2 regions of the Sporanaerobacter sp. PP17-6a genome follow, and region 2 is predicted to be linked to the other one. Evidence: riboswitches for the same ligand, from Rfam matches in the RefSeq annotation. Region 2 holds a riboswitch; the other holds the start of a gene.

Region 1 (16,656 bases), on a different contig from region 2:
CCTCGATGATCCTGATGAGTGGTGTCCGACGTGGAGAGTATATCTAAGAAAAACTAAGACTGATTAGCCAGGTATGTAATATGAAAACTATTGGCTTAATTATAAATCCGATATCCGGTATGGGTGGAAAGGTAGGGCTGAAAGGAACAGACGGAGCGATTACTTTAAATAAGGCTGTTAAACTTGGAGCTGTTAGGGAGGCTCCATGCAAAGCCTTGAAAGCATTAGAAAAGTTAATTCCGTTGAAAGATGATTTACTGATACTGACTTCATCAAATGATATGGGAGAAATTCAATGTAAATCTTTGGGATTTAACTATAAGATTGTGTACAAGACCGGAAATTTTACAAATTACCGTGATACTATAAATGCCGCAAGGATTTTTGAGAAATTAGGCGTTGAATTGATACTCTTCGCAGGTGGTGACGGTACTGCAAGAGATATTTATAAGGCCGTGGAAATTAGAATTCCTGCTTTAGGAATTCCCACAGGGGTGAAAATCCATTCTCCTGTTTATGCCAACACTCCGGAATTAGCGGGTGATTTGGCTCTTATGTATTTAAAAAACGGTAATTTATGCTTGAAAGATGAAGAGGTCATTGATATTGACGAAAAAGAATTCAGAAATAATAGGGTGGTAACGCGTCTGTTCGGATATTTGAAGGTTCCGTATAAAAAGAGACTGCTGCAGAATAAAAAATCTCCGACTCCTTTAGGAGATGAAGAAAGCCAGAAAGCGATTGCCCTTGATATTATAGATAATATGCTGGAAGGTGTTTATTATGTTATAGGACCGGGGACTACAACGAGAGCAATAATGGAGGAATTGAACTTACCCAACAGCCTTCTCGGAGTAGATATAATTAGAGATAGAAAAATAGTGAAACTGGATTGCAATGAAAGCGATATTTTAGACATTGATTTAGAACGTGTTTGTAAACTGGTTATTGCGCCAACAGGCGGTCAGGGATATCTGCTGGGGAGGGGCAATCAGCAGATCAGCTCTCGAGTAATATCTAGAATTAAAAAAGAAAATATAATAATTATATCATCAAATAGCAAGATTATCGAGTTAAGAGGAAATCCGCTTTTTGTATATACAGGTGACCCTGCAGTCGATAAATACTTAGAGGGCTATTACAGGATTAAAGTTGGTTATGGGAATGATCTTATATATAAAGTTTCAGGAGGTGAGGATGGTAAGACTTTGCTCTAAAATTTCAAAATATTTTGCATAATATTATTTATTTAATGAACAGGAGGATGAGTATGGCTAAATACGAAGATTTAAAAGGCAAAAGAGTAATTGTAACAGGAGGGGCAAGCGGTATAGGTTTTGCTACCGCTAAACGGTTTGCGCAAGAGGGAGCAAAAGTTGTAATTTTTGATGTAAACAAAATTGCTTTAAAAGAAGTTCTTTTAAGTAACCCGGAACTAATCGGAGGGGAAGAGGTAGATGTTTCAAATGAAGAAAGTGTAAGAAATGGTTTTTTAGGATCTGATGAACTTATAGGAGGTATTGATGTTCTTGTTTCCAATGCGGGAATTAGCATAAGAAATTTATTTAAAGATACAACTTATGAACAATGGAAAAGAGTGTTGGATATAAACTTGGGCGGGATGTACTTATGTGCAAAGGAAGCATTGAAGAGAATGGCGGATCAAAAATCAGGAGTAATACTTTTCACAGCTTCAACGAATGGAATGGAAGGACATCCTTTCTATGCAGATTATAATGCTTCCAAAGCCGGTGTTATATTGCTTGGAAGAACTTTGGCCTTGGAATACGCTCCTTATATTCGAGTAAATTCTGTTTGTCCGGGATATGTATTGACTCCAATGCAAAGAGCAGAATATACAGAAGAAATGTTACAAAAAGTAAATGAGGGCATACCTATGAAAAGGCACGCAAAGCCTGAGGAGGTAGCTGGATTATATGTATTTTTGGCATCTGATGAAGCTCAATATATTACTGGACAGCATATTCCATTAGATGGCGGAGAAACAGCTTAATAATTAAAAAAGGAGGCATGTCATGAAATCATTAATTGCAATTTTCAGTTATATGAAACAAGATGAAATAGATATAGAGAAGGAAATTTTAAAAGGAACTGATACGGTTGTTGAGTTTTTCAATTCAGAAGAAGAAATAGAAAAAAGATTTAAGGAAATTAGTGTCCTAATCTTAGCTAATCCTGAAATTAAGCGAGATACAATAAACAGATTGAGCAATTGTAAAGCAATTATCAGACGTGGCGTTGGGGCTGATAACATAGATATAAAATCGGCAACAGAAAACAAAATTATTGTATGTAATGTACCTGATTATTGTTCTTCTGAGGTCTCGGATTTAGCTCTTGGATTAATTCTCAGTTTGGTAAAAAGAATTCCGAATTATATCTCAGATGTGAAAAATGGTATTTGGCATATAGATAGTCCGAAAGTATTGCCTCTGTCAAGGGGATTGCAAAATATGACTCTGGGCTTAGCAGGATTTGGCGGTATTTCAAGAGCTCTTGCTAAGAAAACCAAGAGTTTATTCAGAAATATTATTTCTTCTGACCCATATGTTTCATCTGATATAGCAAAGGAATATGGTGTAGAACTTGTTTCCATGGATAAATTATTTAAATTATCCGATGTTATCTCTTTGCATATGCCAAATACTAAAGAAACTTATCACTTTGTTAATGATGAATTATTGTCTTCTATGAAGGAATCTGCATATTTAGTAAATACTGCCAGAGGACAACTGATTGATGAAATAGCATTGTATAAGGCTTTAAAGAATAGAAAGATTGCAGGGGCTGCATTAGATGTAACAGAGATAGAACCCCCAGAAGTAGATAATCAGCTTTTAGAGTTAGATAACCTATTTATTACTCCACATATTGGATTCTATTCTTTAGATTCCTTTAAAGAATTAAGAATAAAGGCAGCAGAAGAAGCGAGGAGAATCATTATGTCAGAAAAACCACTTCATCAAATAAACCATTTTTAAATATGAAGGAGGTCATGTGATGAAATTACCAACCAAAAGAATGAGTAATATTCCATTTACTGGAGGAATACGAGAAATTTTAAGCAAAGCCGATAAAATGGAGAAAGAAGGTAGAAAGATAATCCACTTGGAAATTGGAAGGCCTGATTTTGGTTCTCCAGAAGTTGCAATACAAGCTTTAATTAAATCAATTAAGGCTGGCCAAATGCATTATAGCGATATTTCAGGAGTTGAAGAGCTTAGAGCTGCAATCGCAGACAATATTAAAAGAACAATCGGAATTGAAGTAAATCCTTATAATGAAATAGTTGTAGGAGTTGGAGCAGTAGAAGGATTAATAAATTCTATGATATCATTACTTGATGTTGGAGATGAAATCATATTTTTGACGCCGTGCTTTCCAGCATACTTTGATGAAGCTTTTTTAGCAGGGGTTATACCTGTAGAGGTGCCTCTTAAGTTTTCAGATAACTATTCACTAGATATTAATGAATTGAAAAGAAAAGTAACAAATAAAACAAAAATGATATTAATTAATAGTCCAAATAATCCTACCGGTGCTATATTGTCAAGAGAAGACTTGGAGAAAATAGCTCAAATTGCTATTGAGAATGACTTATTCGTTGTATCTGATGATGCTTATAGTGAATTCTATTTTGATCAGAAGTGGACAAGCATAGCTACTATACCCGGAATGAGAGAAAGAACTATAATAGTAAATACTACTTCAAAAGCATTTTCAATGACCGGTTGGAGAGTTGGTTATACGATTGCTCGGCCTGAGATAACAAGGTATTTATGCAAGACTCACCAGAACATGACTACGCAACCAAGCACCTTTGCCCAATATGGCGCTGTTGCGGCATATGAGAGTGGTAAATCTTGGACTGAAATGATGGTTAAAGAATTTAAGAGAAGACGGGATTTAGTTATAAGATATTTAGATCAGATACATGGAATAGATTACATCAAGCCTGAAGGAGCATTCTACTTTTTTTTATGTATTGATAAATTAAATATGAGTTCAGATGAATTTTGTGATTATATTATAAGAGAAGCAGGGGTTGCCTTAGTTCCCGGAGATGCATTCAAAGGCGAGAAAGGCCGCCATTTTGTCAGACTAGCGTATGCAAATTCTTACGAAAACATTGAAGAAGGTATGAAAAGAATAAAGAAAGCTATAGAAAAATTATAATTTATTATATTGCATTTGAAACAATTACTCTGTTCATAAACGATGAGCTTAAGTAATTAGTGGATTTAGGAACAATTTAATACGTCAAAAGGGAATTAAGCAAAAAGTATATAAAACTTATTAGAGCTAAAAACAAGAAAGAAGGGAGATTATGGAACATACTAAAATAAAGAAAAAGAGATTTGAAATGCCACATGTATATATAATATTAATGTCAATGATGTTATTGGTAATAATTATGTCATTTATCGTGCCAAGTGGAGAATATGTAAGAACTGTTGATCCTGTGACAGAAAATACAATTGTGGACCCTGATAGTTATCATACAGTTGAAAAACCGACACCAACTTCCCCATTAGGTTTCGGGGTAGCAATTTATAACGGTGCTATGAATGCAGCGTCAATATTTTTTCAAATAATAATGGTTTGTGGTACGTTGGAATTTCTCCAGACAACAGGTGCATTTGAGGCTGGTGTAGGAAAATTAGTTAATACGTTCTCTAATCATATTAGTTTACTTCCGGCTGTAATTTTATTAATTTTTACAATTTTAGGGAATATAGGAATGCAGGATGGATGTCTTCCGTTATATCCAATAGCCGCAGGTATAATGATTAGAGCTGGATATGATAAAGTATCTGCAGTGGGAGCAGGTATCTTGGGAGAGGCTATAGGTTTTAGCGGTGGTGCATTAAACATGTTTACTGTGGGAATATCACAGGAAATATTAGGAATACCGATATTTTCAGGTTTTTCGTTTAGATTGATGGCTTCGACATTATTTTATATAGTAACCGTTTCATACTTATTATGGTATTGCAAAAGAATTAGAAAAGACCCCACAAAAAGTGTAATTGCTGATGAATATATTAATCAATTGTCAACACAAAAAGAATCCGAATCATTACCCTTAACTTGGCAGAGGTCTGTTGCATTAATAGGATTGCTTATTGCAGTGATATTACAGGGGTATGGTCCTCTTAAATTAGGTTGGGGGATTGCTGAAATAACATCTTTATATGTGATTCTAACGTTTGTTATTGTAATTATATTCAAAATCAATCCTAATAAAGCATGCGAAATTTACATGGAAGGTGCAAAAAATATTCTTCCTGCAGCCTTTGTTTTGGCATTTTCAAATGCAATTTTAGTATTAATGAATAATGCTAAAATCATAGATACCGCTATCCATACGTTAGTTCAGGCACTTGAAGGAAAAGAAGAAATTGGGATTTTAATAATCCTATTCTTCGCAATTATGGCTTTTGAATTTTTAGTTTCATCCGGCACTGGAAAGGCCATGCTGATTATGCCAATTTTAAAACCGATTGGTCAGATAATAAATATGAGCAGGCAGCTTATAGTCGTTGTATATCAGTACGCAGAGGGCGCTACACAATATATTTGGCCCACATCCGGTACTCTTTTAGCTGCACTTGGGCTGTGTAAAGTTAGATATCAGGATTGGGTTAAATTTGCATGGAAACCGATTTTGTTGATAACTCTTACAAACATTGTGATGGTTATATTGGCATATAAATTACAAATAGGACCTTTTTAACTACTATTCAAGATTAAGAAAATAGATGCTAAAATTAAAATGTTAGAATAGCTTAATCTATTTTTAAAAGCTAAGACAATCAGATTAAGCTATTCTAAGTAAATATAAAATAAAAGGTGAGTGTATATGAATTTAATTATATTAAACGGAAATATTTATACAATGAATAAAAGAAATCCAAAAGCAGAAGCATTATTTATTGAAGATGGAATATTTAAGAATATAGGATCTAATAAAGAGATTTCAGAATTAATAAATAAAAGCAGCCTTGTAATTGATGCAGATGGGAAAACCATATTACCGGGTTTTATAGATAGCCACATGCATTTAGCCATGTTTGGTTCAAATCTGTATGAATGTAATTTAGTAGGGACAAAATCAATAGAGGAATTAATTAATAAAGTTAAGGATTATATTTCTTCAAAGAAAATTCCGAAAGGAGACTGGGTAATCGGAAAGGGATGGAATGAAGACTATTTTAATGTTAAAAGACTTCCTAACAGATATGACTTAGATAAAATTTCAAAAGAACATAATATTTGTTTAACCAGAGGATGTTATCATATGTGTGTCGTAAACAGTAATGTTTTGGATGAAATTGGGATCAACAAGGAAAATCATGAGATAAATAATGGAATTTTTGATATAGACCAGAATAGTGTTCCAACAGGTATTTGCAGAGAGAGTGCAATGAAGTTGGTATACTCTAAGCTGCCTAAGGTATCTAAAGATAGGTTTAAAGAATATATAAAGCTTGCATCAAACTATGTATTATCAAGAGGTATTACTTCTTTATGCACTGATGATTTTATGCTACCGGGAATAGAGTGGCAGAATGTTATTGATTCGTATACTGAAATGAACAGAGACGGTGAACTAAAAATCAGAGTCTATGAACAATGCCTGCTTCCAACCTTAGAATATATTAAGGAATTTGCTTCTAAAGGATATAAGACCGGGATTGGCGATGATCATTTTAAAATCGGACAGCTAAAAATATTAACTGATGGGAATTTAGGAACCAGAACGGCTTATTTATCGGAACCGTACAGCGATGACAATTCTACTTTCGGGATACCGCAATACACACAAAATGAACTGGATAATTTGATTTTAACTGCAACTGAATCCGGATTGCAAATTGCTTCCCATGCTATAGGAGATAAATCCATAAATATGGTTATTGATGCTTTGGAAAAATTACCGGAAGAATATAAGAAAAGAGATTTAAGAAGCAATATTGTGCATTGTCAGGTTACCAATGACAGGCTGCTGAAAAAATTTAAGAAATTGAACATTGTTGCTAATGTGCAACCTATATTCTTAAACTATGATATTCATATGGCTGAATCTAGGCTTGGGCCAAGCAGAATTACTAATTCATACAATTGGAAGACATTATTGAACGAAGGCATAAAAGTGGCATTGGGTTCGGATAGTCCCGTTGAGCTGCCTGATACAATGCTTGGTATATATTCGGCAGTAACCAGAAAGGATTTAAATGGCTTCCCAAATGGAGGATGGTTTCCGGAAGAAAAATTGACAGTTGATGAAGCACTTCATGGATTTACTATTGATGCTGCATATTCTTCTTTCAGCGAAGATATTAAAGGTTCAATAGAAATTGGGAAATTAGCCGATTTTGTTGTATTATCAGAAAATATATATGAAATTGAACCTGAAAATATTAAGAATGTTAAGGTCTTGAAAACTTTTATTGATGGTAAGTTAGTATTCGATATCGAAAAGATTTAGGTATATTAGGATAATAAGAAATGCTTCGGATGGATTCAATAAATCCATCTACAAAAATATCGATACACAGGGCAAAACAGTAGGAAAAGCTGAGGATTATAAATTAAAGGAAGATAATTGCTGTAAAAGCTATATATATAATAAATATACCTGGTACTGTAAAATATTATTATATTTTTAGGTTCTCGATAATAAGGCTTTCTAAGGATTCAACTCCTTTGGAATTTAAATGTACACCATCTTGGTCAAAGTACTCAGGATGTTTAGAAGCCGTAGAATACCAGTCAATTAATGTCACATTTTCCCGTTCTTCAGCTTTTTCTTTTAAGATTTTGTTGACCTTGCTTTCCCAGGAACGTGGCACACGAATATTTATTAAAAAGATATGTGATTTTGAGAAAGAATCAAGCAATTTATCAATTTGTTTATTTGTAAAATAGCCATTTGTTCCTAATTCAATGATAACCGCTTTATCAGAATCATTAAATGTGGTATACTTAGCAGCTAAGGTTGCTGCTTCCGACATTTGCCTTCCAATTTTTCCGTCGATTGTAATGTTATTATATTTTTCGTTAAGGCTTGGAGCAATATCTAATATAATAGAATCTCCAATAGCTAATATATCCTTATAAGTTCCATTTTCTGCTGATGAGGTTTTTTCATCATTTTCAGTAGATACTTTTATATCCTTTTTATTGAGGTTTTTATTAGAAGCTTTTTTTTCGGGAGTTTGAGCTGTATTTATTTCGGATGAATATGCTTCGGCCTTTTCTAAGTTTGATTTTATTTTTGCCATACTGGTAATACCAATAGCAAGGGACATGATCACTAAAAATGATATTATAGTGGTAGTTTTTTTTGCTGAGATTAAGTAATGGCAATATTCTCGAAACCCAAATTTTCGTATTGGCAGCTCTATAAAACGATATGAGAATTCTGCAATAATACATGTAATAATTAGTTGAAAAAAGACACGTAAGTATGATGGGTTTCCTATTTCATAAATAAGGGTACTTAAGACCATAATAGGATAATGCCAAAGGTATATTTCATAGGATCTTGTACCAATCCAGCGCATAGGTTTCCACGAAAGTATAGGACCTAAAATTCCTTGTGGATGACAAACACATGCTATAAGTAAAGCCGTGTTTAAACTAAACAGAAATAATCCGCCTCTGTATAAAAAGGAATTATATTCATCTATAAATATGACACTAAAAATAAAGATAGAAAAAGAAATAATGCTTATGAGTTTTAACTCATTTTTTTGTTTCGGAGAAACTTCCTTAGTGAAATGTTTCTTGTTTGCCAAAACAGTTGCTAAAAAGCTTCCTATTAATAATTCAAAAGCACGAGTATCTGTGCCATAATATACACGGCTTGGGTCGGCAGTTGGATCATAAAGTATACCCATCAAAGTTGCTGAAAGCAAAGCTCCAATAAAAACTATACGTGAAAACTTGCCGATTTTTTTAGTGATTTTTAGTCCTATTATAAGTATAAATGGCCATAAAATATAGAATTGCTCCTGTACTGCCAAAAACCACATATGTTTCAAGGGAGATGGTGAGCCAAAGCTATCAAAGTAAGAAATCTTGTGAAAAATAAACCACCAATTAGTTGTATATGAAATAGAAGACATTGCATCTCCTAAGAGGCTTGTCAAAAGTCTATGGTTAAAAAGTATTACCCATAAGACAGTGACTATAATCATTAAATAAGCAGATGGTAATATTCTGCAAAGACGATCTTTCCAAAAAGTTTTTACTTTAAAATTTTCTCCTGTTAATAAAATTTTAGAGGTTACTAAATAACCAGATAGGACAAAAAAGATATCAACTCCTAAAAAACCACCTTTAGCCCAACTAAAGGTGAAGTGATAAAAAACTACAGATAAAATTGCAAAGGCGCGAAGTCCATCTAATCCTGTTATGTAACGACGATTGTGTATAGTGTTCAATATGAAATCTCCTCTACTTCCTATAATATTAATTATAACCTCTAACTTAAGTATATTAGTCTATGGTTTAAAAAAGGTTTCAAATAAGTTATATAAAGATTACAATATAGTTACAAATATTATTGCTTCATCTGTAAACATGGATGAGATAACAAAAAAATGTGGAATATCTAAAGAATTACAGCAGTTTACTACTGAGATACCGAATATGTTCTTCGAAAATTCAGAAGAAATTAAAGCCAAGATAAAGAAATATAATGTATATTTATATATTATCAGTTTATATATTTAATTTCATTGGTAATTAGCGGATGGTTTTCCAAAGTCATATAGATGGAAGAGGGCTGAGAAAATGTTTAACAAAATGGTTTGTGAAAACGGCGTTTATGATGAAAATATCATTAGAAATAATGTTGATAAAATTATAATTTTTTATAAGATATATTTTGAGATAAATAAAAGTAATTGAGGAATTATTTTCGATGGATATTGATTATATAAAAGTAAATAAGTTATAATTGAATTTAAATCAATGATATCAAACTTTGTAACATTTTGTAATAAATGATTTTAATAAAAAATTAGTAGCATTTATTACTTTAGCACTTTTAATTTATAATTCGGAGAAAAAAGTTATCTTTTAATTATGAGGTTATAAACTTATATTGTTTGATATTAATGGGAGAGGAGTTCGGTATAAGATGAAGAAAGTTGTTATTGGAGGGGTTTTATCATTAATCGGAACATTAGGCTTATTAACTGTTTGTATCATAGTTGCAAATGATGTGGTGTCGGGATGGAGTACACCGCCTGGGCGTTTTATGACTACGGTATTTTCTTTAGGAATGACTCCTATATTGGTGTTTTAAGGCGAGAAGTCCTGCCTGAAATAAACAATCGTATTTCGTTGATGGCATTATATGGAGCAACATCGGATTGTAAGGATATATTAATAAATTTCATAGAAGAAGTTTATAAAGGTGAAGAATAAGAAGAAAGATTAAAATAATTATTTAAAGAGGTAGAGAAATGAGTAAAATTGTATTTTTTTGTATACCAGCCTATGGACACACCAATCCAACAATAGAAGTGGTCCGTGAACTTACAAAAAGAGGGCATGAAGTATGGTACTATTCCTTTAGTATGTTCCGTAAAAAGATAGAAGGAGCAGGTGCTAAATATATTGAATGTGATAAGTATGTACCTGAACTGAAGGCTGAAGATGAAAAAAAAATAGGAAAGGATTTTGCAGCGCTTATTGAAATGACAGTGGATACTACTATAGCCTTAGACGAGAAAGTTTGCAAAGAACTAAATGAATTTCATCCTGATTGTATTGTTTCAGATTCTTTGTGTTTTTGGGGAAAATTATTTGCAGCTAAACTGAATATAAAATATGTTTGCTCTACCACTTCCTTTGCTTTTAACCAATATACCGCAAAGATGATGAAACAAAATTTAATGGAAATGGTACGGATGATTAAAGGAATGCATCGTATCAAGAAAAAAATTAAACAATTGAATGACTATGGATATGCTGTTGATAATTTTATTTCTCTCATCCAAAATGACAATGAAACATACACTATTGTGTATACTTCAAAGGAGTTTCAACCGTTAGCGAACACATTTTCAAATAAATATTTTTTTGTGGGTCCTTCTGTTTCCGATATATTGGCGGGACCACGAAATAGTGATAAGAAACTTATCTATATTTCCCTTGGGACCGTAAACAATAAAAATAATGAATTTTATAAAAAATGTTTGATGGCATTTGGTGATGGCGAATTTGATGTTATCATGTCCGTAGGCGAAAGCACGGATATTTCATCGTTGGGAGAAATACCTGAGAATTTTGAAATAAAGAACAAGGTTGAACAAATAAAAGTATTACAAAATACAGATGTTTTTATAACACATAGCGGAATGAACAGCGTTAACGAAAGCTTATATTATGGCGTACCGATGGTATTATTTCCCCAGCATCAAGAACAACGCATGGTAGCTGAAAGAGTTGTGACTTTAGGTGCCGGAGTTTATTTAAAAAATGATAACCCCAAAGATATGAAAGAAGCGGTGCAGACGATTCTAGAATATGATTCTTATCAGGAAAATGCCGTAAAATTATCAGAAAGCCTTAAACTATCCGGGGGTGCAAAAAAAGCAGCGGAGGTTATCGGCAGGATTGCAGAAGAATAGATGTGGCTGAAATAGGATAATTTAGATATTAATGACTATATCCTTGGATTATCAACAGATGAATTTATTAATGGACTGCTGGATATAAATTTAAATACGGAGGAATAACAAATGCATTTAGAAAAACCGGAATGGATTAAAGTAAAAATACAAGGTGGAAATGTATCAGGTAAGGTAAACTCTTTGATTTCAGAACTTTCTTTAAATACCGTATGCAATGAAGCCAATTGTCCTAATAGGATGGAGTGCTATGAAAGAGGAACTGCCACATTTATGATATTAGGTAGAAATTGTACCAGAAACTGTACCTTTTGCAATGTAACTAAGAAAAAGCCCGAAAAAATAAACCCCATGGAACCGGAAAACGTAGCTAAGGCTGTAGCTAAGCTTGGTTTAAAACATGCCGTTATTACATCTGTTACTAGGGATGATTTGGAAGATCAAGGAGCTAATCAGTTTGCAAGAGTTGTAGAGAAAATAAGAAAGACTGCCCCAAAGGTAACAATTGAACTGCTTATACCTGATATGCAAGGAAATAAGGAATTAATAGATATTATCATAAATTCAGAACCAAACATACTGAATCATAATGTAGAAACAGTACCGGAATTATATTATAAGATTAGACCTATGGCGGTATTCGATAGATCTATAGAATTACTTGGTTATGTAAAGAAGACAAAACCAAATATGAGGACTAAATCGGGTATGATGTTAGGCTTGGGTGAAACTAAAGAACAGATAATAAATGTATTTAGAAGATTAAGAGAAGTTGATTGTGACATGCTGACATTGGGGCAATATTTGCAGCCCAGCAAATCCCATATTCCGGTAGTGGAATATGTTACTCCTGAAACATTTTACGAATATAAAGAAATCGCGTTATCCATGGGTTTTAAGAGAGTGGCATCGGCACCTCTCGTTAGAAGTTCTTACTATGCAGAGAATTTTTAAGACATGAAGGGGACGGTAAGACTGCAGAAATATTTCTCTCCGCTTTTGTTCAAAATATTTTTTCCCTCTGTAACGAAACATTCGTTTTTGGGATATATAAGCAGAATCAATTAAAAGGAGGCGAGGTAGTGGGTGCCCGCATTGAAGAAATATACAAAGAATACGCCCAAAGCGTGTACAAATGGAGGTCGAACAGCATTTAAAGGAATGTGACGATTGCCGCTCGGACTATGAAAAGATGAAATCTCCTGTCAATATACCGCTGCCGCCAACGACGGATAAAGAGGTAGACTTTTTGAAGAAAGTTAGGCGCAAGGCCTGGTGTATCGCTGCCTGTCTCTTTGTCATCGGGATATTGATTGGCATTGCCGGCATTTACATTGGGGAAACCGATGACGCACCCGGCGCTGCGCTAATTGGTATCCTGCTGATGATAGGATTAGTGGTGTTTGGCGTAAGAGCTGCTTGGCGCAGACGTTGATGGCAAAGTAAAATTTGTCTTGACAATTGATATCACTATATTTAATATAATAGATGAGAATTGAATATAAGAATGAATAGGGCTAGGGAAGCAGGGTGAAAATCCCTCACGGTCCCGCCGCTGTAAAGGAAGAGTCTTTTCTAAATGTCACTGGGAAACTGGGAAGACAGAAAAGATGATGAATCTTAAGTCAGAAAACCTACCTATTTATTAGCAGAAATAACTCTACGGTGGATGGAGAAAGCTGATTATTATTTTAGAAGAATTTTTGCTTTATTGAATTTTATATAATAAAGATTATTTAATAAGCTTATAAGAACTTCATTAGCCATGATTATTGCTTTAATGAAGTTCTTATTTTTTTATAAAAAGAGAGGATGAAAAAGGTGAAGTTCTATAAAAGGATATTGTTGCCATTAGTTGTGATTATGTTGATATTTAGCGTTTCGGGGTATACTAAAACTACTGAGACAGGCGGGTTGAGCAATACTCAAGACCTTCCCATAACTGTAGAGGGAAATAATTATCCGTTAAAGATAAAGGATTTTCTCAAGAAAGAAACTATCTTAGAAAAGAAACCGGAAAAGGTAGCTGTTTTATCAGGCACCCCCTTAAATATATGGTACGATTTGGGGGGAAAATCCATATGTACGTCTAATATAACAGATAATTTAAAATTGATATCCGAATATAAGAAGGAAATAAACGATCTTCCACAGATAGGGCCTGTATATTCCATAGATATGGAATCCGTAGTATCCCTTAAACCGGATTTAATTATAGCTCAGGCCGGCACTCAAGGGACACAGGCGGATAAATTAAGGGATATTGGGTTTAAGGTGATTACTACTAATATAAGAAGCTATGATGATGTAATAGCAACTTATAATGCCTTCGGCAAGATACTGGGAAATGAAAAATCAGCTGAAGCAAAGATAGAAGCTCTAAAGAATAAGAAAGAAGAAATAGTATCTAAACTGCCCAAAGACAATAAATCCGTGGTCATATTATATATAACAGCCAAAACTATTGCTGTTAAGTTGGACAATAGTATAGCAGGAGATGTAGCTAAAATTTTAAAACTTGACAATATTGCATCCGATTTGCCTCCCGATACTATAGGCTCGGAAACTACTCCGTTGGATGTGGAATACATAGTGAAAAAGAATCCTGATTATGTTCTGGTTACAAGTATGATATCTGATGACGAAGAGGCCAAAAAGACTATGGAAGAGGAATTTAAGAGTAACCCCGTATGGAAGGGAGTAAAAGCCGTTCAAGAGGGACGAGTTATTTATCTTCCCCAACAGTATTTCTTATATAATGCAGGTCCTTATTATAGTGAAGCAATAGAATATATGGCAAAGAGTATATATCCGGAAATATATGGAGAGGTGACTCATCAGGATGGAAAATGATATTTCTCTCAGGGACAAAAAGGGATTTAAAATAACTGTTATTGCTATCTTAGCGATGCTCTTCTTTATATCTTTTATATTAGGGCTTACAAAAGGAACTCTTGAGGTAGAGGTGAAGCGGATATTTGAAGTTATTTCTAAGGATGACGGAAGTCCAGAGAGAATGGTAATTTGGAATATCAGGCTTCCAAGAATGATATTGGCAGCTTTGGTAGGAATAAATCTTGCTCTGTCAGGTGCTATTTTACAAGGGGTAATGAAGAATCCCTTAGCTGATCCCAGCATAATCGGTATAAGCAGCGGAGCAGGACTATTTGGAATTATTGTATTGGTCGTTTTTCCCCAGTATATAAAAATGGTGACTATTGCAGCTTTTATGGGAGCCATGTTGGCTGCCTCCATAATATATCTTTTATCCTGGAAAGGCGGCATAAAAACTATAAGGGTAGTATTAGCAGGAGTAGCTGTATCGTCTCTTTTTGCCGCAGGGATTTCAGGAATATTGGTCTTTTATAGTGATCGGGTCCATGGAGCATTGAATTTTATGAATGGAAGTTTATCATCAAGAAGCTGGCCGGAAGTTTGGACTATTTTACCTTACACTATAATTGGTTTTGTTTTAGCAAATATATTTGCGGACAAACTTAATATTTTGATATTGGGGGACGATGTTGCACGGGGTATTGGCTTAAATGTTGAAGCAACAAGATTTGGATTTACGGCTTTAGCCGCTTTTCTTGCGGCAAGTGCAGTAAGTGTTGTGGGACTTTTAGGATTTGTAGGGCTTATAGTGCCTCACAGTATAAGGTTAGTTATTGGGAACGATTATAGATACATGTTTCCTGCAACTGCTTTATTTGGCTCTGTACTCCTAATGCTAAGCGATACTTTTGCAAGAACTGTTTTAAGCCCCATGGAGATACCGGTAGGAATTGTAATGGCGGTACTGGGAGTTCCTTTCTTTTTATTCTTGCTAAGAAGGGAGTAAAAGGCTAAAGATGAATAAGAATATTATATTATCAATTGAGGGTTTAAGCGTAAGCTATAAAAATAAAGATGTTTTAACGGATATAAATTTACAGATAGAAAAAGGGAAGGTCTATTCTATTATTGGTCCAAATGGCTGTGGAAAGACTACTTTAATACGGACCATTAACAGAAGTATAAAACCTAAAAAGGGAAAGATTTTTTTAAATGGAGAGAATATATTCAAAATGAAAAACAAAGATGTAGCTAAAAAGATAGCCATATTAAATCAAAATAATAATACGATGAACGATGTAACTGTAAAAAGATTAGTTCAATATGGGCGATATGCTTATAAAAATTGGTGGGAGACCGTTGACGGAAAAGATAGTGAAATAGTTCAATGGGCAATGGAGAAGACGGGAGTGATAAAGCTTCAGAACAGAAGAATTAATACCCTTTCAGGAGGAGAAATGCAAAGGGTGTGGATTGCTATGTCTGTTGCACAAAAGCCGGAGATACTTCTGCTGGATGAACCTACTACTTATCTTGATATATGTAACCAATTAGAGATAATGGATCTCATAACGAAGCTAAATAAGGAAGAAGAAATAACTATAGTCATGGTACTCCATGATATAAATCATGCGGTCAGATATTCAAACGAACTCATTATAATTGACGATCACCAATATACGCAAAAGGAGATCCCTGGATTATATTAAAAAGCGGAGCAATTGAAGAAGTCTTTAAAGTTAAAGCCGAAATAACAATGGATGAAGATACGAAAAAACCGAGATTTTATGCGAAAGAATGCATTTAGAAAGTATAGGGAGGTCCTATGGTGAAGATTACTTTTATAACTGTATCAACCCCTGGAATTAAATCCTTAATTGAAGCAGGGAAGGAGATAAACCGACAATATCCTAATATTCTTGATTTAAATCTTTATTACGGAAAAGAAGAGATGAATGATGAAAAATCCAAAAAAATGGCAGAAGATATTAAAAACAGCCATTTGGTTTTTGTAGATTTAATGGGAAGCCCTTCAAGTATAGCGAAAAGCGTATATATAGGTCTTGAAAGCTGCAATGGGAATATAGTTCCTTACGGAAGTTCCGCAAGAGAGTATATGCGTCTCGGAAGTTTTACTATGAAGGGCATG
Region 2 (16,656 bases):
TATCCGATGGCACAAACTCACTTTCCGTTTTCCCTTTTATTATACCCTTTACCGTCATAGACTCTATTGCAGATTTCGCCCATTCCACATCCGACGTATCTTTAAATTCCTTACTTCCTTCTTTTACTACGAATTTTCCGCATTTGTTTGTCAAGAACTTTATAGTCTTAGTCGCCTCATCATAAACTCCGCCTACAGACTCTTCGGTTCCGTCTTCATTTATCAGTACTGCTGTTACATTGTCAGGATTTTTTACTTCTCCATCAAATGCTATTTGAACCTCTATGGGTTTCTTAATTTCTGCAGTATTTCCTTTTTCATCCACAGCATTTAACTCCAAAGTCGAACCGTCTTGCTTAGCCGTAAGCTTTACTTTTACCCCAAAGGTGTCCGGTGAAATCTTGATTTTTCCGTTCTCTAATTTTATTTCTTTTTCGGTTTTCAAACCTACGGGTATTTCCACTTCCAACGGTTCTTTTACACTTTCTTTTGTTTCCGTCGATGTCGATTTATCCGAATCGGTTGTTGTTTTTCCCGAACCGTTCGACGTATTTGAATTCGAGTCGTCTGAATTATCGGGTTTTCCTGGTCCTTCAGGTTTCTCAGGTTCCTAGGGTTTTCCCGGTTCCACTTCATCCTCCTTATATACAACTTCAATTTCTGCCGGGAAAGCATCTTCCGCAATATCTATGTTTTCTTTTTTATTTAAAACCGTTATCTTTTGTATTTTTGCCTTATCAAATATTTTACTCCCTATTTTCTCAATAGTTGAAGGAATATCTATTTCTTCTATTGCCACTCCTTGAAATGCACCATAGCCTATTGTTTTTAACCCTTCATGTAAAGTCACTTCTTTTAGGCTTGTACAACTATAAAAAGCAGAGGTATCGATACTTCCAATACTTCCCGGAATATCTATTTCTTCTACTGCCGTAGAACCAAATGCAAGACGGCTTATTGTTTTTAACCCCTCATTTAAAATCACTTCTTTTAGATTTATACAACTATAAAAGGCTTTTTCACGGATGCTTTCAACACTTCCCGGAATATCTATTTCTTTTATTGCCGTTCCTTGAAATGTACCATTTCCTATTGTTTTTAACCCCTCATTTAAAGTCGCTTCTTTTAGGTTTACACAACTATAAAAGGCTTTTTCATCGATAATTTCAACACTTCCCGGAATATCTATTTCTTCTATTGCCGTTCCTTGAAATGCACCAACGCCTATTGTTTTTAACCCCTCATTTAAAGTCACTTTATTTAAGGTTGTACAACTACTAAAAGCATCTGTACCGATACTTTCAACAGGAATTACTTCCCCATTTACTTTAAATTCACTGGGTATGACAATTTCCGTTTCAGTCCCTGTATATTTCGTAATCTCTCTCTTTCCCGCATCAAATTCATATCCCAGTTCTTCAGGAGTTGGAACTTCTTCTTCCGAAGCGGCAGCAAAAGTTTCCGGCTCCGATTCAGGTTCCTCAGGGATTTCACCTTCCGTTTCTTCTTTCTCCGGAGCTTCTGCACCTGTTTCTACATTTTGCTGTATATCCAGCCCAACATCTTCAGCAAATACGAAAAATGGAAAAGAGGCCAACATCATGATCCCTACCAGGACTATTGACAACAACTGTCGTTTCCTTCTTATCATTGTTTCTACACTCCTTTTTTTATTTTAATAAGATGAAAAAACTAAGTTAATCAGCGGCTTCTTACTTTCCATGATACGGCGCCGCCCTTTCCGTGTATCACGGATAATTTTCTCTCTTGAACATTCCCCCCTTTCAAAAGGATTTACATGTTAAATATTCAACCTAATTTTACAGGTTATATTATCCCTCGTCTTCACTTCTTCATCACCTATATAGAATTTTAATTCTTCCAGGTTGTAAGAATCATATCGTTCTTCATTGGTACTTAATTATACGGATTATGCTAAAACAAGCGATAAGAAACGATATCTTATTTTCCTTTGCGTGTAATCCCTCCTTCACTTTCTTCCTTTCCTATTTTGAAATTCAAAAAAATAAACAGCCCTAACTTCCGATAAAAGTCAGAGCTGCTAAACTCATCATGTGTTATAATCTACAATATTATTTATTATATCAAAAAACAACCAAATATAATTTCACATATCCCTTTCATCGGAAGGTAATGCACATGTCTAAGCAGGTATCCTGACTTGTGGATCAAAGCAACGTTTTCCTTCGCCTTCCCATTTATTATCTAAACAGTGACTTCTTGAAGAAACGCTCCCCACTTACAGTGACCGGATCGTTCAGGACTTTCACCTGATTCCCTTTTAATCTTTGTCTTGAGATAAAAAACTTAAACCGTTGATTATTAAATTATTATAAAATTAATCTTTTTATTAGAATGAGTATACCATATAAATCTAACTGCTTCAATATTTAATAATCAAATTTTATATCATTCTTTAAAAAATGACATCTATTATTGCATATATGCAAATATTTTGGCAAAATAAAAAAGTGTCAGATAGTTTTACACTTTTCTTATTTTAATAAGAGGGAGAAATGATTTTCTTTTGGGTCTTTGACATTCGAATAATAAAAAAAATCGCTGAAGTCGTTGAAAATACTTTATTTTTTTGTCAACTTCCAAATATTGTTGTTGCACAATGTGTAATAATATATTATTTGGAGAAAAAAATTTTAAAGGATAAAAACATTACGTACTTTTTAAAAGTTAAAAAAACTGGAACGTCCCATTCTCAAGACTTATCAGAGTTTTTATGCCTTGTAAGTGTCAAAGATGAGGATAATATGTTTTAATTATAAACAACATCATACAAAATTAATATTATTCAAAAATATAATATTTATAAAAAATAAAGAAGATATCGCCCGGATATCTTCTTTATTTTTTACTGAATTCCTCTTAAAAACTTTTAATAAAAATAAATATATTGATATAAAATTATTCTATAACTGTACTCTTACTATCTCCGATTTGACAATCTTTGGACAATGGTCTGGATTCTCTGTTGTCCCATACCATTTTCCTTCAACATAAACTTTTACATTTTCTTCCTCAAAATCTTCTAAATCAGTTTCGTCAAATACAGCTTCTCCATCGTTTATTGTGGCATATATTTTATTTCCTGATTCGCCTTCTAATACAACTCTGCCTTCATCTAACGGAACCGTAATTATCTGCCAATTCCATACATCTTCAAATATCTCTGCATCAACATCTACTGTCATGTTTCCTGATGAATCAAAATTTACATCACTATCGTCAAGGATTGGGAAATAGGTATAAGACGGACATGCATAGTACCATGTAATCTTATCTCCTTCTGCAACTTTAGAATTAGCCGGATCTCCTGCGGAATATCCGTGAAGAACATTATTCACCCTGAACATCCATCCGGAATAATAATCTTCATTGGGAAGATATCTCTTTTCATATTCTCCGTTTATTCCTCTGACATAAATTCCGGAACCCGAACCGGAAGCATCTAAAGGAATGTCATTATCCGAACAAATCCTCTCCAGAACGTCAAAATATGTCTCATTTGTATCTGCAGCAACTTCTTCACTCTCAAATACAATGCCGCCTTTATCCGAGGTGCTCACTATTTTATAGCTTACTGTGGTAGGAGCTCCAAAAGCCATATTGGATAAAAATAAAGTTAACACCAAAACCAGTATACTAATACTCTTAAACTTGTTAATTCCTCTAAATTTTTTCATGATATTTCCTCCTTAAATTTTTTATTTTTTAAAGTAAGATACCTTTTGATATTCTGTATCTCCTCCCTTCTGAAATCTTATGTTTATCCCTTGTCCCCCCTTACCCTAATTTTATAAAATAAATTATAAAAATAAACAGCCCTAACTTCCGATAAAAGTCAGAGCTGTTAAACTCATCATATATTATAATTTACGATATCTATCATATTAAACAGGTTAAGTATAGTTTTACATATCCCTTTCATCGGAAGGTAATGCAATATGTCTAAGCAGGTATCCTGACTTGTGGATCAAAACAACGTTTTCCTTCGTCTTCCCATTTATTTTTTAAACAGTGACTTCTTGAAGGAACGCTCCCCACTTACAGTGACCGGATCGTTCAGGATTTTCACCTGATTCCCTTTTAATCTTTGTCTTGAGATAAAGAACTTAAACAATTTATTATTAAGTTATTAAAAGTTTAATTCTTTTACTATAATCAGTATACCATATAAATCTAATTACTTCAATATTTAACAATCAAATTTTGTAATATTTTTTAAACTTTCTTTAAATGATATTTTATTGTACAAGCATGAATATTTTGGTAAAATAAAAGAAAGGCAATCGGGAAAAAGCAGGATGTGGTGGGAGGTGGTTGATATGACTACAAAAGTAAACATAAAACAATTTTGAATTTTCTCTTTTTTACTTATTCCGTTACCAGCCATATCAATAAAACGGCAAACCATACCACATTTTCTAAATTCATAACTGCAGTATTAAGTTTTAAGTATTTTAAAAATTTTGGTTTTTTATTGATACTACTGTTAAATAACATACTTAAATAAAAAAGAGTCAATATACAATAAACAATACCTGTCATGAAAAATATTGTTTGTCCGTTTAATTTAAAGCAAATCGTAAGAAATATAGCCCATATGCCTTTAAGAAACCCCGCCATTAATTCAACTAATCCGCCTAAAAGACCATTCAACATCCATTCATCTCTGTTCTCCCATAAAATCTTGTCTGTACCTTGAACCTTTGCAGAATATGATAAATGACCTGCTTGTAACAGCATCGTAAATATAAAAAGTAAAAGTGACAATACGCCAAATATTGTTCCAATCAGCAAAAAGTCATATTCCTTCATTTTAATATAAATTGCAAAAGGGATTGGAAGCCAACAAAGAAACATTAATGACATTAACAAGTGTAAAAACCCACTTTCATTGGCTAACAATAATCTTTTAAATGAGCAGGCTATAAACATGAATAAAAGTATTCCGATTACTCCCATAATCACGGTTATAACAATCAACAATAATTCCTCCTTACTCAATACAATTTAGAAAAATAAACCTATTAAGACAATAAACTGAAATATTACATAACGATTATTCATACTAATAATATCACAAAAGAAAAAAGAGAAAAAATTAATCTTTATCTTATAAATCGTATTTTATTTTAACTCTGTCGAAAATCTTTTTCCAGCTCTTACTGAACAGGAGTATAAATACCACATTGGAAATTGCATGGTTCAAATCCACCTTAAAGCTGGTTATACATGACATTAAAAATACCTGAAAGGAAAATGAGTCAGCACCGAAATATAGGACATACCATATATTCATTATCCAGCCAAATAAAAATCCCCATATAAATCCAAATATACTCTGTCCGATTATATTTTTCATAAATTTTGTATTCCTCAATATTCCCGCCGAAACCCCCATCATTCCCCAGCAAAACATCTGCCATATGGTCCAAGGTCCTTGACTCATAAACATATTTGAAGCAAATGCCCCCAATGAGCCGACCATGAATCCTGTTTCCTCTCCAAAGGAAAGAGCAGTCATTATTATAACAAAGGATGTGGCTTGTACACTGGGTATGGCTGCAAAGGGAACCCTGCCAAGAACCGCTGTCGATGCCAGTATGGCAATCAGTACCGTGTTTTCTGCTTTCAATTCTTTCCTTTCAAACTTAAGAAAAAATGGAACTAATGACAAAAAAATTATCAGAATACTGAAAATCATATAATGTTTATCCGTCCACAATACCGAAAATATCAATATAAGTATACTTCCAAGCAAAATTAAAATGATATATTTTTTCGAATTAATCATCAATTATCAAATCCTCCTTGATAACCCCTTGAGGTATTATATCTCTGAATATCCTGTTAATAGCTGTTGTGTAGAAATAATTTCTGCTGAAAAACAGAGAGGGAATATCTTCAACGGCTATTTCTCCGTTAAACAGTAAAGCACATCTGTCGGAATTTTCCGCTGCAAATTCCAAGTCATGAATGGACATAATTACAGTCATCCCTTTGTTTTTCAATTTACCTATAATATGTTTAAGAACATCTTTAGATATAACATCCATCCCCTTAGTGGGCTCATCTAAGAGAATCACATCTGGATTTGTCATGAGTATGGAAGCCAATATCACCTTTTGTTTTTCTCCTCCGCTCAAATCATAGGGATGCCTCTTCAATAAATCTTTTATAGAAAAAAGTTCTATAATCCTTTCGAATTTTTCATTTCTAAAATCCTTATTTTCTTTTTCCTTACATATTTCTTCTTCCACGGTGTCATAAAGAAAATAGCTCATTGGATTCTGAGGGAGATATCCTATTTTAAAATCATTCGATAAGATCTTTCCCCTTTGAGGTTTGAGCATTTTCCCTATTATTTTAAGAAGAGTCGATTTTCCAGCTCCGTTGCCCCCCAATACTGATAATACTTCTCCCTTGTATATTTTCAGGTCTAATTTGTTTAAAATATATGGACCTTCTCTTACATACTTAAATGAAATATCCTTCAAATCCATAATGACGAAATCGAAATTTTTTGAATTAATTTCTTTTCCTTTTATTTTATTTATATCTATGCCGCTGAGCCATCTTCTCCCTTCCCTGACCGTAGTGGGAATATTGCTGATTGCCGGATTCTTCTCCTTTTGAAAATAAAATTGGGTTATTGTCGGAAGAAATTTCATATATAATTTATCTTTCTTATCATATATACTTTTGGCAACCTCCTTAGGCCTTCCGTCATACTCTATTCTCCCATTCTTAATCATAATAATCCTGTCGGCTATAGGAAAAACTTCTTCCAACCTATGCTCAGTCATTAAAACCGTCATAAAGAAATCCCTGTTCAACCTATATACCATCTGAATAAAATCTTTGGCCGAAACCGGGTCAAGCTGAGAAGTAGGTTCATCGAGAAGAAGTACTTTCGGATGAAGACACAGTACCGATGCTAAATTGAGTATCTGTTTCTGTCCTCCCGACATGTTTTTTATCTCATCGTAAAACTTATTTTCCATTCCAAAAAAATTGACTATCTCTCCGATCCTCTTTTTCATCTCCTCCGGGGAATATCCTAAATTTCCTAAAGAAAAAGACAATTCATGGCATACTGTATCCGTCACAATTTGAGTCTCAGGTTCCTGAAATACCATACCTATTTCTTCGGCTGAGATTTTTCTATCCATTTCTTCAATTGACTGCCCTTTATACAATATCTCTCCCCTTTTTTCTCCGGAAGGTACAATTTCCCTTTTCAACTGATTTAAAAGGGTAGTCTTTCCGCCCCCGGAAGGACCGCATAATACTAAAAATTCCCCCTCTTTTACCGAAAAGGAGATATTATCCAAAGCCTTCTTCTTTTGATTGGGATAAGTAAAGGATAAATTTTTTATCTGAATTTGTTCCATTTCAATCTGTCCGTCCCTTCCAAAACAATAGGAATACTCATATATAAAATAAATAATATGTACAAAAATACATCTTTTAAATTAAACAATATATATCCCACTTTCGGATAAATTTCAAATTTTCCGTAACCTAAACCGTGCAAAACAATTATCAAGAATATTAAAAACAAAAGCATCGAAAAAACCGTCCAGTCCCTTTTATCCATCTTGTAGTTATTATAAAAAGTTCTCCTGTGTACAACTCCGTATCCTCTCCCTTTCATGGATCTTGCCGTCTCAATGGATTCTTCCAAGGACCAGGCGATAAGGACATTTAGTATTTTCATTCCGTTTTCCAGCCTTTTTTTAATTTTTCCCTCTTTTGTACTGATTCCCCTTTGCTCCTGAATCAGTGATATATCTTGAATTCTATCCTTTAAAAGAGGCACAAATCTCAATATCATCATGACAATCAGTCCCGTATTCGGTGATATATTTGAAAAAAGAAACAAAATTTTTTCATTGGTCATTATCTGATTAAATGATATAAATACAAAAAGTATGATTAAGAGAGAAAACATCATTACAATCCCGTATACTACTGATTCCAAAGTGATAGGACGGCTGAAAAAATAAAAAATCGTTGTATTTCCTTCATGGGATATGAAAGGGTTTATCAAGGCTACCATCATTCCTATAAAGAGATAAAACTTTAAACTTTTTTTTAAGGCTTTTCCTTCATCTCCTATATAATTGATAAATATGGTTAAAACCAAACCCGTAAATATAAATAAAGGATGCTTTATCATCATGGAAAAAATTATTACTCCTATGTAATATATTAAACAAGGGAGGGGGTGCACAGATGAAAATCCAATATTCCTGTCACGGGCTAAATATTTTTTTTGACTTTCAGCTATATTTTCCATCTGTTCTTCCCTCCAATTAGATTTAATTGTTAATATTCAAAAATTGATATAAGCTCCATGCACATTGAGCTCTTGTAACGGGTTCTTTAGGCTGAAAGTTTTCATATACAAGACCTTTTTCCTTTGCCAAATTTATATACCCTTCAACCCAATCTCCGCCTCCTGTTTTCAGTTTGTCGGCCTCTTCTTCAAGACTTGCCGCTCTTATTAAAATTATCATAAGCTGTTCTCCCGTTATGGGATCTTCCGGTTTAAATGTATCTTCGGTAACTCCGGTGATATATCCCTTTTCCGCACTTACTCCTATATTCCCGTAGGCCCAGTGGTCTTCAGGTACATCATTAAATTTACTTTCTCCCGAATAATCTCTCGCTTCGTTTCTGAATCCCTTCCCGTTGTTCAGCATCTTTGTAAATTCAGCTCTTGTTACGTTATTATCCGGTTTAAAAGTACCGTCGGTATATCCCGATATGATATAGTCATAAACCAAATCCGCCGTTTCTTTAAATGCATAATCTCCCGGTTTATAATCCTTAAAAAGATATTTTTCCCCTTCAGGTCTGTACTTTTCATAAAGCATATCATAAGCCGACTTATTGTTATAGGCATCTGCCATTCCGTATAAAGCTTCATAAGTAGACATACTGTTTTCATATACATCCATCATATCATCTTCTTCCAACACATGAACAAAGCTTCCGTCGGAATTCTGAAATCTCAGAAGAGATGTAACGGGGTTTTGTCCCTTTGCGTTTGTCCATTCAGGCCCCATGGGATCCTGTCCGAGTAAGGTCAATGCCTGTATGGTCCATGCACAGCTTTCGGGATTGTCAGTCCCCCAGGAATGAAATCCCCCATTTGGAAGCTGTTCATCATGTAAAAACTGTATTGCTTTGGCAACTACAGGATTCGATTCATCTTCCCCAAGTATGGCAAAAGCCATCAGTGCTGCCGCCGTCATATCCACATCGGAAACAATATAATCATAATCCTTAGGATTATCAAAGTATTTTACATCCCAAGTAAATCCTCCATCCTTATGCTGTTGATTTTCCAGCCATTCAACACATTTATCCCTATTCGGTACTGGTTCCCCAGCACAATGTAGAGCAATAACCCCAAATATATGAGCATTTATTAAATTGTCCCCCACGGGTTTCCCTGTTTTGTTATCCGCTACGGAATCTGCAAAATGCCCGTTTGGAAGCATTGTATCTTTTACAATCTGAACCAAATTCATCCCGGCAAAGTTTCTCGGATCCTTTCCCGCCGCACAAATACCGATAATGGTTCTCTGAAAATCGGTATTCTTGGTTTTGGAAAGACCGACCCCGTTTTTAGCTTCTTCTTCTCTGAAATAAGCTGCATTTTTTCCGTCTACGGTCCACTTAGGACTGCTTACATCTTCTCCGAATCCGAATAATCCAAGGGCAGGCCAATCCATTATTCCTTGATATTTCCCTGATTTATAGGTTTTATGATAATATTCTATTGTTTTCTGAGCCGCCTTATAAAGCTCTTCCCTTGTTAACGAGGATTCGTTAGCGGCAAAAACACCTGTGCATATATTTGCCGATATAACTAAAACGAGCAATAACGATACAATTATTCTTTTCCTTCTATTCATTCATATCCCTCCCATTATTTTAAATACGGTACTTTTTCAACTCCATTCTTAGAAACCACTGCTCCGAAACAATCCTTGATCTTTTGGGGTTCATTGAGAAGCACGTTATACGCCATTTTAAATCCTTCATCATCAGTTCCGGTTATCATCCATATGGGCTTTGTGCTTCCTATTCCTGCTGCATAAGCATATATTGCCCCTCCCTGATCATAGGAAGAAACAGTTTCCCCTTTAAAGTTTAACGCATGGACTTTCCCCCCTTCAAATTTTGAATTAACTCCGACAAATTTATTTTTTTCATTGATATCCTTCATCAGATTTATTTCTTTTCCCTTGCTGTTTGTTATATTGCTTTGGGCAACCAAATCATTCCAAACGCCCAGCACAATATAATATTTTTTGGGGTTTTCGATAAGTGCTGCATCATACTTTCCTATATCTATTTGTGTAACTCCTTGTTTTTGCAAGCTTTTCTTTAACTTCTCAGCCTCATTGGCATAAGGAGACGTATACAATATTACGGTTCCCGGATTTTTTCCCTGAAATCCGCTCTTAAAAGGTTGAGGATAAGAGCCTATTACTGCGGGTATAAACATTGTTATACTCCAATCGTGATAATCCCACCATATTACATCTCCGGGTTTAGGCCTGTATTCCGCTACCCCTATAGGAGCAAGGATGCCGTTGACCCAATAAAACCAGTCTTCTTCCTTTCTTTCGTCTCCCGTAAAAAATGTATATTTTGATTCAATGCCGTTAATGGCATTAACGAATCCTCCCCCATATGCGGTTTGAATATCAAGATTTCTAAACAGGACTTCCATTCCCACTTCGTCTTTTACCATTCCCACATTTTTCGCAAAAACTTTTTTATGCCCAAATCCTGTAGTAACTATCAGATTAACCTTATATGGACTTTCAATATCTCCCGTTGCTTTATATTCATCGGAATTCTCCTTTGCCGGTGTGCCTTCCTTGTACTTCTTTTCTCCCTGGACAGGCCCTTTATAATTTTTGTATGTTACACCGTCTATCACTACCACATTCTCTTCTTTTTTTGTCTCTTCAGTCTTTTTGTCCTGAGATTTGTCTTGTTCTTCTTTTGTTTCTTCCGTATTTTTATCCTTTTCTTCCTTTTTATCCTCTTCTTTATTTTCTAAAATTTCTACAGGACTTTCTCCCTTTGACCCTGATATGTCATTGTTTTCTTTATTTCCCTTATCTTCAATATTAGTTATTTCTTTAGTATTGCTTTTCCCGCATCCCGTAAGAATTGAAAAGGACATTATTAAAATCAACAAAACAGATATAAACCTTATTACTTTCTTTCTCACACTAATTCCCTCCAAACTTTTTTCTGACCCAAAGATCCGATACAAATAAAATTCCAGCCAAAGGTAAAAATATATAATTCATATTTATATCAGAATAGCTTTTATCCTTTATAGGAAGTGAAAAAATTTCCGTTTCACCGTTTATTACAGTGTATTTACTCATAAGTTCCAAATTTTTATCCTTTTCTTCCTCCAAAAAATATTCCGGAGAATAATCTAAGTACAACACTCTTGTATATAATGAATTTGAACCGTCTTCATTGCTTACCTTTAAATTAACTATATAACTTCCTTTTTTATCTAATATTATATTTTGATTGAATTTTCCTTTTTCATACTGTTTCATAGTGAGTTCGTACTTCTTTCCGTCGGGTTCCGTAACGGATATATCGGCTTTTTCCCCATTTTTTTCAGTATCCACATATATATCAGCATTCCCACCTTTTTGGATAATCTCAATATGATCTTCTCCCGAATTTCTTTGACTTAAAAGATAGTCTATTATATTAGACCAGTTTTTCTCAAACTCTTCCCATTCTATCCAATATTTGCTCCACTTTCCGTTTAAATCGGAAGTCCATACCAAGACATTGCCTGATCCGTATTGCCATTCTGCCAAAAGGGGTTCATCCAAATCGGTTTTCAATATTAAATTTGCCCTGTCCTTTAAGCTGGTGGAAATATACCCTTTTATTTTAGGCAGAAAATTTTCGTTTATTATTCCCAGACTATTGACCAATTGGGGATAAAAGGCTCTTTCGTTTATATACTTTCTTGTGGCCATATAAGTTTCCTTGGCAAATATTTTAGGAATATCTGCCGGATCTTCTACATAATAACTTCTCCCCTTTGTTTCTTCACTTAGATATTTTAAAAACTTCTCATCGGAATCCTTTCCCACGGCAATTGTCGATAAGGTAATTTCCTTTTCTTCCATCTCCTTTAATATATCTTCATACCCTTCCTTTTCCCCTTCCCCGTCGCTCAGGAGTATTATGTGATTTATTTTGGTATTACCTGAAGACAGTGACTTTATACTTTCCTTTAAAGAAGGCATTATCAAGGTCCCTCCCTGAGCTTTCAATTTTCCTATACTTTCTTCAATATTTTTTTTATCCTTGATTTTCCCATAGGGAACAACCCATTCGGCTCTATCCGAAAATCCTATTACTCCTGCCCAATCATTGTCATCCAATATATCTAAAGAGGATATAGCCGCTTCTTTGGCAATTTCTATCTTTTTTACTCCTCCCGTTTCATCTTCCATACTTCCCGAAGTATCTATTGCCAGAACAATTCCCGAATTGGGCTTCTTTTCATTTCCCTTTATCTGACTTTTAACGGGAAGCATCGATTCCAATAAGGTATCCTTATAATTTCCCATGGAGAAGGTGTTCTCTCCTCCTATTACCAGAAGGCCCGTCCCCTCTTCCTTAACACAGTATTCCAAATTTTTTTCCAATTCCTCCGATATATCATCATGGGAAACATTGGTCAATATTATTTCGTCAAACTGTATCAAATAATCAACAGAACCGTTCACTTCTTTCGGAGTATAACGGGATATCTGAATACCTATACTGTTTAAGAGATTAGTCACATTTTTCGTATCTTCCTTTGTGCCCAAAATCAATATCTTTGGGCTCCCGGCGGGATTTAATCCTATGGTGAATACATTATTATAAGAGTTTGCATCTCCGTCAGCTTTTATCTCTCCCTTTAAGCTCTTCCAATCGCTGTCCTTGGGGGAGATATCATATTTTAATGAATTCAAGCCTTTTCTTATTTCTATTCTTTTATTCAGTATCTCCTTCTCATCTCCATAGAGATGAAAATCGGCAGTTGTACCGTAATTTGAATAAATTTCTACCGACAGCGGAAATTCCTCGTTATTATAAATTTTTGCAGGTACTTTCATGGATTTCAGCTGGCAGTCATTTTTATCCGCTCTTTTTAAAGGATATATGAACAAATTAACATTTTCTTCTTTTAATTTTTCTTCTACCTGTTGATAACTTCCCAAATTTTCAATCCCATCTGTGAATAACACAAGATTTTTATTAACATCCTGAGGAAAAGAGTCCAAAGCAAACCGAATTCCGTTCTCAATATTTGTAAAATCAGGGTTTATATTTGTATTAAATGCAAATTTTTCTTTCTTATCGGTCAAAGGCATGTCCGTCATTGCGTTTTCCCCGAAGGAAATAACCTCTGTAAGGTTTTTTTTATCCTTCTTCTGAATTTGTTCGTTTATATATTTTTCTATTGATTCTTTATTTTCAGCCGTGCTTAAGGATCGATCAACCAAAAATACGGTATCGTCTTTTTTATTAACTCTGTGAATTCTTATGTCAAAAAGAGAAAGAATCAAAAGAATAAAAACTCCCGTTCTTAAAATAATCCACAGATTCTTTTTAATTTTAGAAAGCATTTTTGTACACCTTCCATTCCAGTGCTAACAATACCAAAGCCAAAAGAATCAAATAATTTCTAATCGGCTTTAAAGGAGTATAGGAAACGGCTTTTCTTTCGTTGGCAGCTTTATTATTCATATCCCCTACAACCAACTGAAAAGGTGGATTTATAAATTCTTCTTTATCTAAAAGATAATCTTCATCAAAAAACCAGTCGATACTTTCCTTTATAACTACGGGAAAATATGGAGTCATTGCAAAATTGGTATTATTGAAGTCCAATGAAGAATATATGACCTTTTTGCCTCTCTCCATGCCGTAAACCATGAAGGAACCCCCTTCTCCTTTCAGCAAAGGATGGAAATTCTTTATATCCTTTAAATACTTAGCATTGTTTACATATGTCTTGCTCATATCCAAATCGGATAAAAAACTTCCATCATCTTCGTGGATTTCTTCAGCCCGGGTTTTTAACCCGGAAATTTCCCGTTCGGGATCTAAATACCACATGCCTGAATCTTTAATATTATTTGCAGCGGATTGATTATCGGCAAATATATATAAATCAAATTCTTCATCACCGGAAGAAATCTTATCCTTCTTTACATAATTAATTTGAGGAATACTTTTCAATGCACTGTCAAAAAAAGGGTTATCCCCTACTAAAACAACGCTCTTCTTATATTTCTGTCCCACAGGAATCGTATATTTATTGTCTTCCGATAAGGAATCCTCATTTTCTATGCTGACAATAAATACATTTTCTTCATTTTCAGGGTGAAAGAACATATCCTTTTCTTCTTTAGGTCCGATTGACGATTTATCTATAGCCTTGTTCCCTTCTTCATCGGATATTGATATATGAACTTCTTTTTTCTTTGAAGAATAATTTTTTATTTTATATATCAAATCCCCGTTATAATAATCATAGTAACCATATGTAATTCCCAGATTATCAAAATCCTTCCCCACTTTTATTACACTGCCGTCAAAATTTACATCCTTATCCGTTATGAGAACTTTTTCTCCACTAAATTGAGATTTTATCTCCGAGAACTTGTTCAAATTCAGCGGAAGATCCGAGCAGTTTATTTTTTTTAGTATATCAATTCCTTCCTTTTTACTTCCCCTCTCAAGAAGTACATTTTCATCACTGTCTATAAGGACTAAATTTATCCTTACATCATCCTTTAAAGTATGAAGAAATTTGTTTATTTCTTCTTTAGCCAATTGGAAGTGGCTTTCTCCCTTCTCCACAGAATTCATGGAGATGGAAGAATCCAAAAATACCGTTATTTCATCTTCAGCTTTTCCTTTAACCAAATACGGATCCGATAATGCCAAAGCTATTGATATTACAATCATAATCTCTAAGAACAGAAGAAGATATTTATTGATATTTTTTGTCCTGATTCCTTCCGCTTCTTTTAAAACTTCATCCCATATTTTTATACTTGATATCTTTATTTCCTTTTCCTGATGTTTTTTAAAATAAAGAAGCAAAATAAGAGGTATAAGGAGTACCGGCCAGAGGCCCTGCATATTCAAAAGTTTCATTTATATACCTCCAATAGTTTTTCTTAAAATTTCCTGAGGAGAATCGCTGCTTAATGCAAAAGTATAAACTATATCCCTGTTAAGAGACATGTTCCTGTTATTGTCTATAAAGGAGTTAATCTTTTTTTTGTACATATCCTTCATAGTCCTGTTAATATCTATCTTTACAATTTTATTAGTTTCCTTATCAATTAACTTTAACTTATCGTTAACTTCAGGTTCTACTTCATCTTCGGATAATATTTGAATAAATAAAACTTCCTCTCCTCTGCCGCATAAAAAATCCAATACTTTATCAATATTCTCACCAAATCCGTCTGTTATGAGAAAGGTTATTCCTCCTCTTTCTCTGTTGAATTCATTTAATCTTATGATATTTTCATAATCGGTCATGCCCTCACAACTTATGCTATCCAACACTTTAAAAAGTTGATAAAATTTATCTTTACCTTTAATTGATGTTTCCCCATATGTTCTATTATTAAGGGGAATAAAACTGAATATATCTCCTTGGTTCAATGTCAGATATCCTATCCCTTTAGTTAAGGCCTTTGCAAGATCGAATTTCACGGAAGTTCCATAGTCCATTGAAAGGCTGTTATCCATTATCACTTTTATATGTATTGTCTTTTCTTCTGTAAACTGCCTTATATATAAATTTTTGGTTCTCATGTATGCCTTCCAATCGATTCTTCTGACATCATCCTGAGGAATATATTGTCTATGATCATAGAAATCCATGGAATTTCCAAGACTCTGGGATCTATAATTTCCTATCTCCCCATAAGTTAGCTTTTTCCTCGGTTTGATCTTTAAATCACTTATCTGTCTGAGAAAATCATCCATTTATTTCACCTTCTTCAGCACTTCCTCTATTATATGATCTGCTGTCATTCCGTCGGACATTGCTCTGAAATTCAAGCAAATCCTATGTCTCAAGGATAAATAAGCGGAATAATATAAATCCTCCAACGATACGTTATACCTTCCTTCAATTAAAGCTTTAGCTTTGGCTCCCAAAATCATTGATTGAGTTCCTCTCGGACTTGACCCCCATTTTACATATTCCCTGACAATATCCGAACCGGTCTTTTCCGGATGAGTTTCAAGTGTTATTTCTACGGCCTTTTCCTTTACTCTTTGACATAAAGCCACATGTCTTACTACTTCCTTCATCTGAAGAACATCATCTTTTCCGGCCTTTTTCTCTATATTTAATTCTTCATTGTCTCCCACAGTCAAATTCACTATATCCATCAGTACCTTTTCATCAGGCATATCTATATTCAGCTTAAACATGAACCTGTCCAGCTGAGCTTCGGGAAGAAGATAAGTTCCTTCCATTTCAATAGGATTTTGGGTGGCAAGAACAAAGAAGGGCTC

What was found. Region 2 has a riboswitch for cobalamin ahead of PP176A_RS04685 (DUF4430 domain-containing protein). Riboswitches for the same ligand answer to the same signal wherever they lie in the genome.
Region 1: linked by a shared signal. The riboswitch ahead of PP176A_RS08505 (ABC transporter substrate-binding protein) and the one ahead of PP176A_RS04685 (DUF4430 domain-containing protein) in region 2 are both predicted to bind cobalamin.

What each region holds. Positions count from the first base shown of each region.
Region 1 is NZ_FMIF01000017.1:6,888-23,543, forward strand. It holds gene gcvPB (aminomethyl-transferring glycine dehydrogenase subunit GcvPB) at 1-67, shown strand, start outside; gene PP176A_RS08450 (ATP-NAD kinase family protein) at 81-1,217, shown strand; gene PP176A_RS08455 (SDR family NAD(P)-dependent oxidoreductase) at 1,271-2,014, shown strand; gene PP176A_RS08460 (C-terminal binding protein) at 2,037-3,002, shown strand; gene PP176A_RS08465 (pyridoxal phosphate-dependent aminotransferase) at 3,022-4,197, shown strand; gene PP176A_RS08470 (YfcC family protein) at 4,349-5,758, shown strand; gene PP176A_RS08475 (amidohydrolase) at 5,885-7,513, shown strand; gene PP176A_RS08480 (acyltransferase family protein) at 7,683-9,473, opposite strand; gene PP176A_RS16230 (hypothetical protein) at 10,175-10,342, shown strand; gene PP176A_RS08490 (macrolide family glycosyltransferase) at 10,503-11,672, shown strand; gene lipA (lipoyl synthase) at 11,784-12,626, shown strand; gene PP176A_RS16055 (hypothetical protein) at 12,808-13,107, shown strand; cobalamin riboswitch at 13,169-13,328, shown strand; gene PP176A_RS08505 (ABC transporter substrate-binding protein) at 13,494-14,525, shown strand; gene PP176A_RS08510 (FecCD family ABC transporter permease) at 14,515-15,513, shown strand; gene PP176A_RS08515 (ABC transporter ATP-binding protein) at 15,524-16,216, shown strand; gene bchH (magnesium chelatase subunit H) at 16,336-16,656, shown strand, end outside.
Region 2 is NZ_FMIF01000009.1:39,681-56,336, forward strand. It holds gene PP176A_RS04670 (S-layer homology domain-containing protein) at 1-463, opposite strand, end outside; gene PP176A_RS04675 (leucine-rich repeat domain-containing protein) at 611-1,651, opposite strand; cobalamin riboswitch at 2,151-2,347, opposite strand; gene PP176A_RS04685 (DUF4430 domain-containing protein) at 2,946-3,719, opposite strand; cobalamin riboswitch at 3,971-4,167, opposite strand; gene PP176A_RS04690 (hypothetical protein) at 4,411-5,025, opposite strand; gene PP176A_RS04695 (ECF transporter S component) at 5,153-5,833, opposite strand; gene PP176A_RS04700 (ABC transporter ATP-binding protein) at 5,826-7,433, opposite strand; gene PP176A_RS04705 (energy-coupling factor transporter transmembrane component T) at 7,415-8,341, opposite strand; gene PP176A_RS04710 (S-layer homology domain-containing protein) at 8,364-9,968, opposite strand; gene PP176A_RS04715 (DUF4430 domain-containing protein) at 9,983-11,302, opposite strand; gene PP176A_RS04720 (VWA domain-containing protein) at 11,304-13,733, opposite strand; gene PP176A_RS04725 (vWA domain-containing protein) at 13,723-15,273, opposite strand; gene PP176A_RS04730 (DUF58 domain-containing protein) at 15,274-16,119, opposite strand; gene PP176A_RS04735 (AAA family ATPase) at 16,120-16,656, opposite strand, start outside.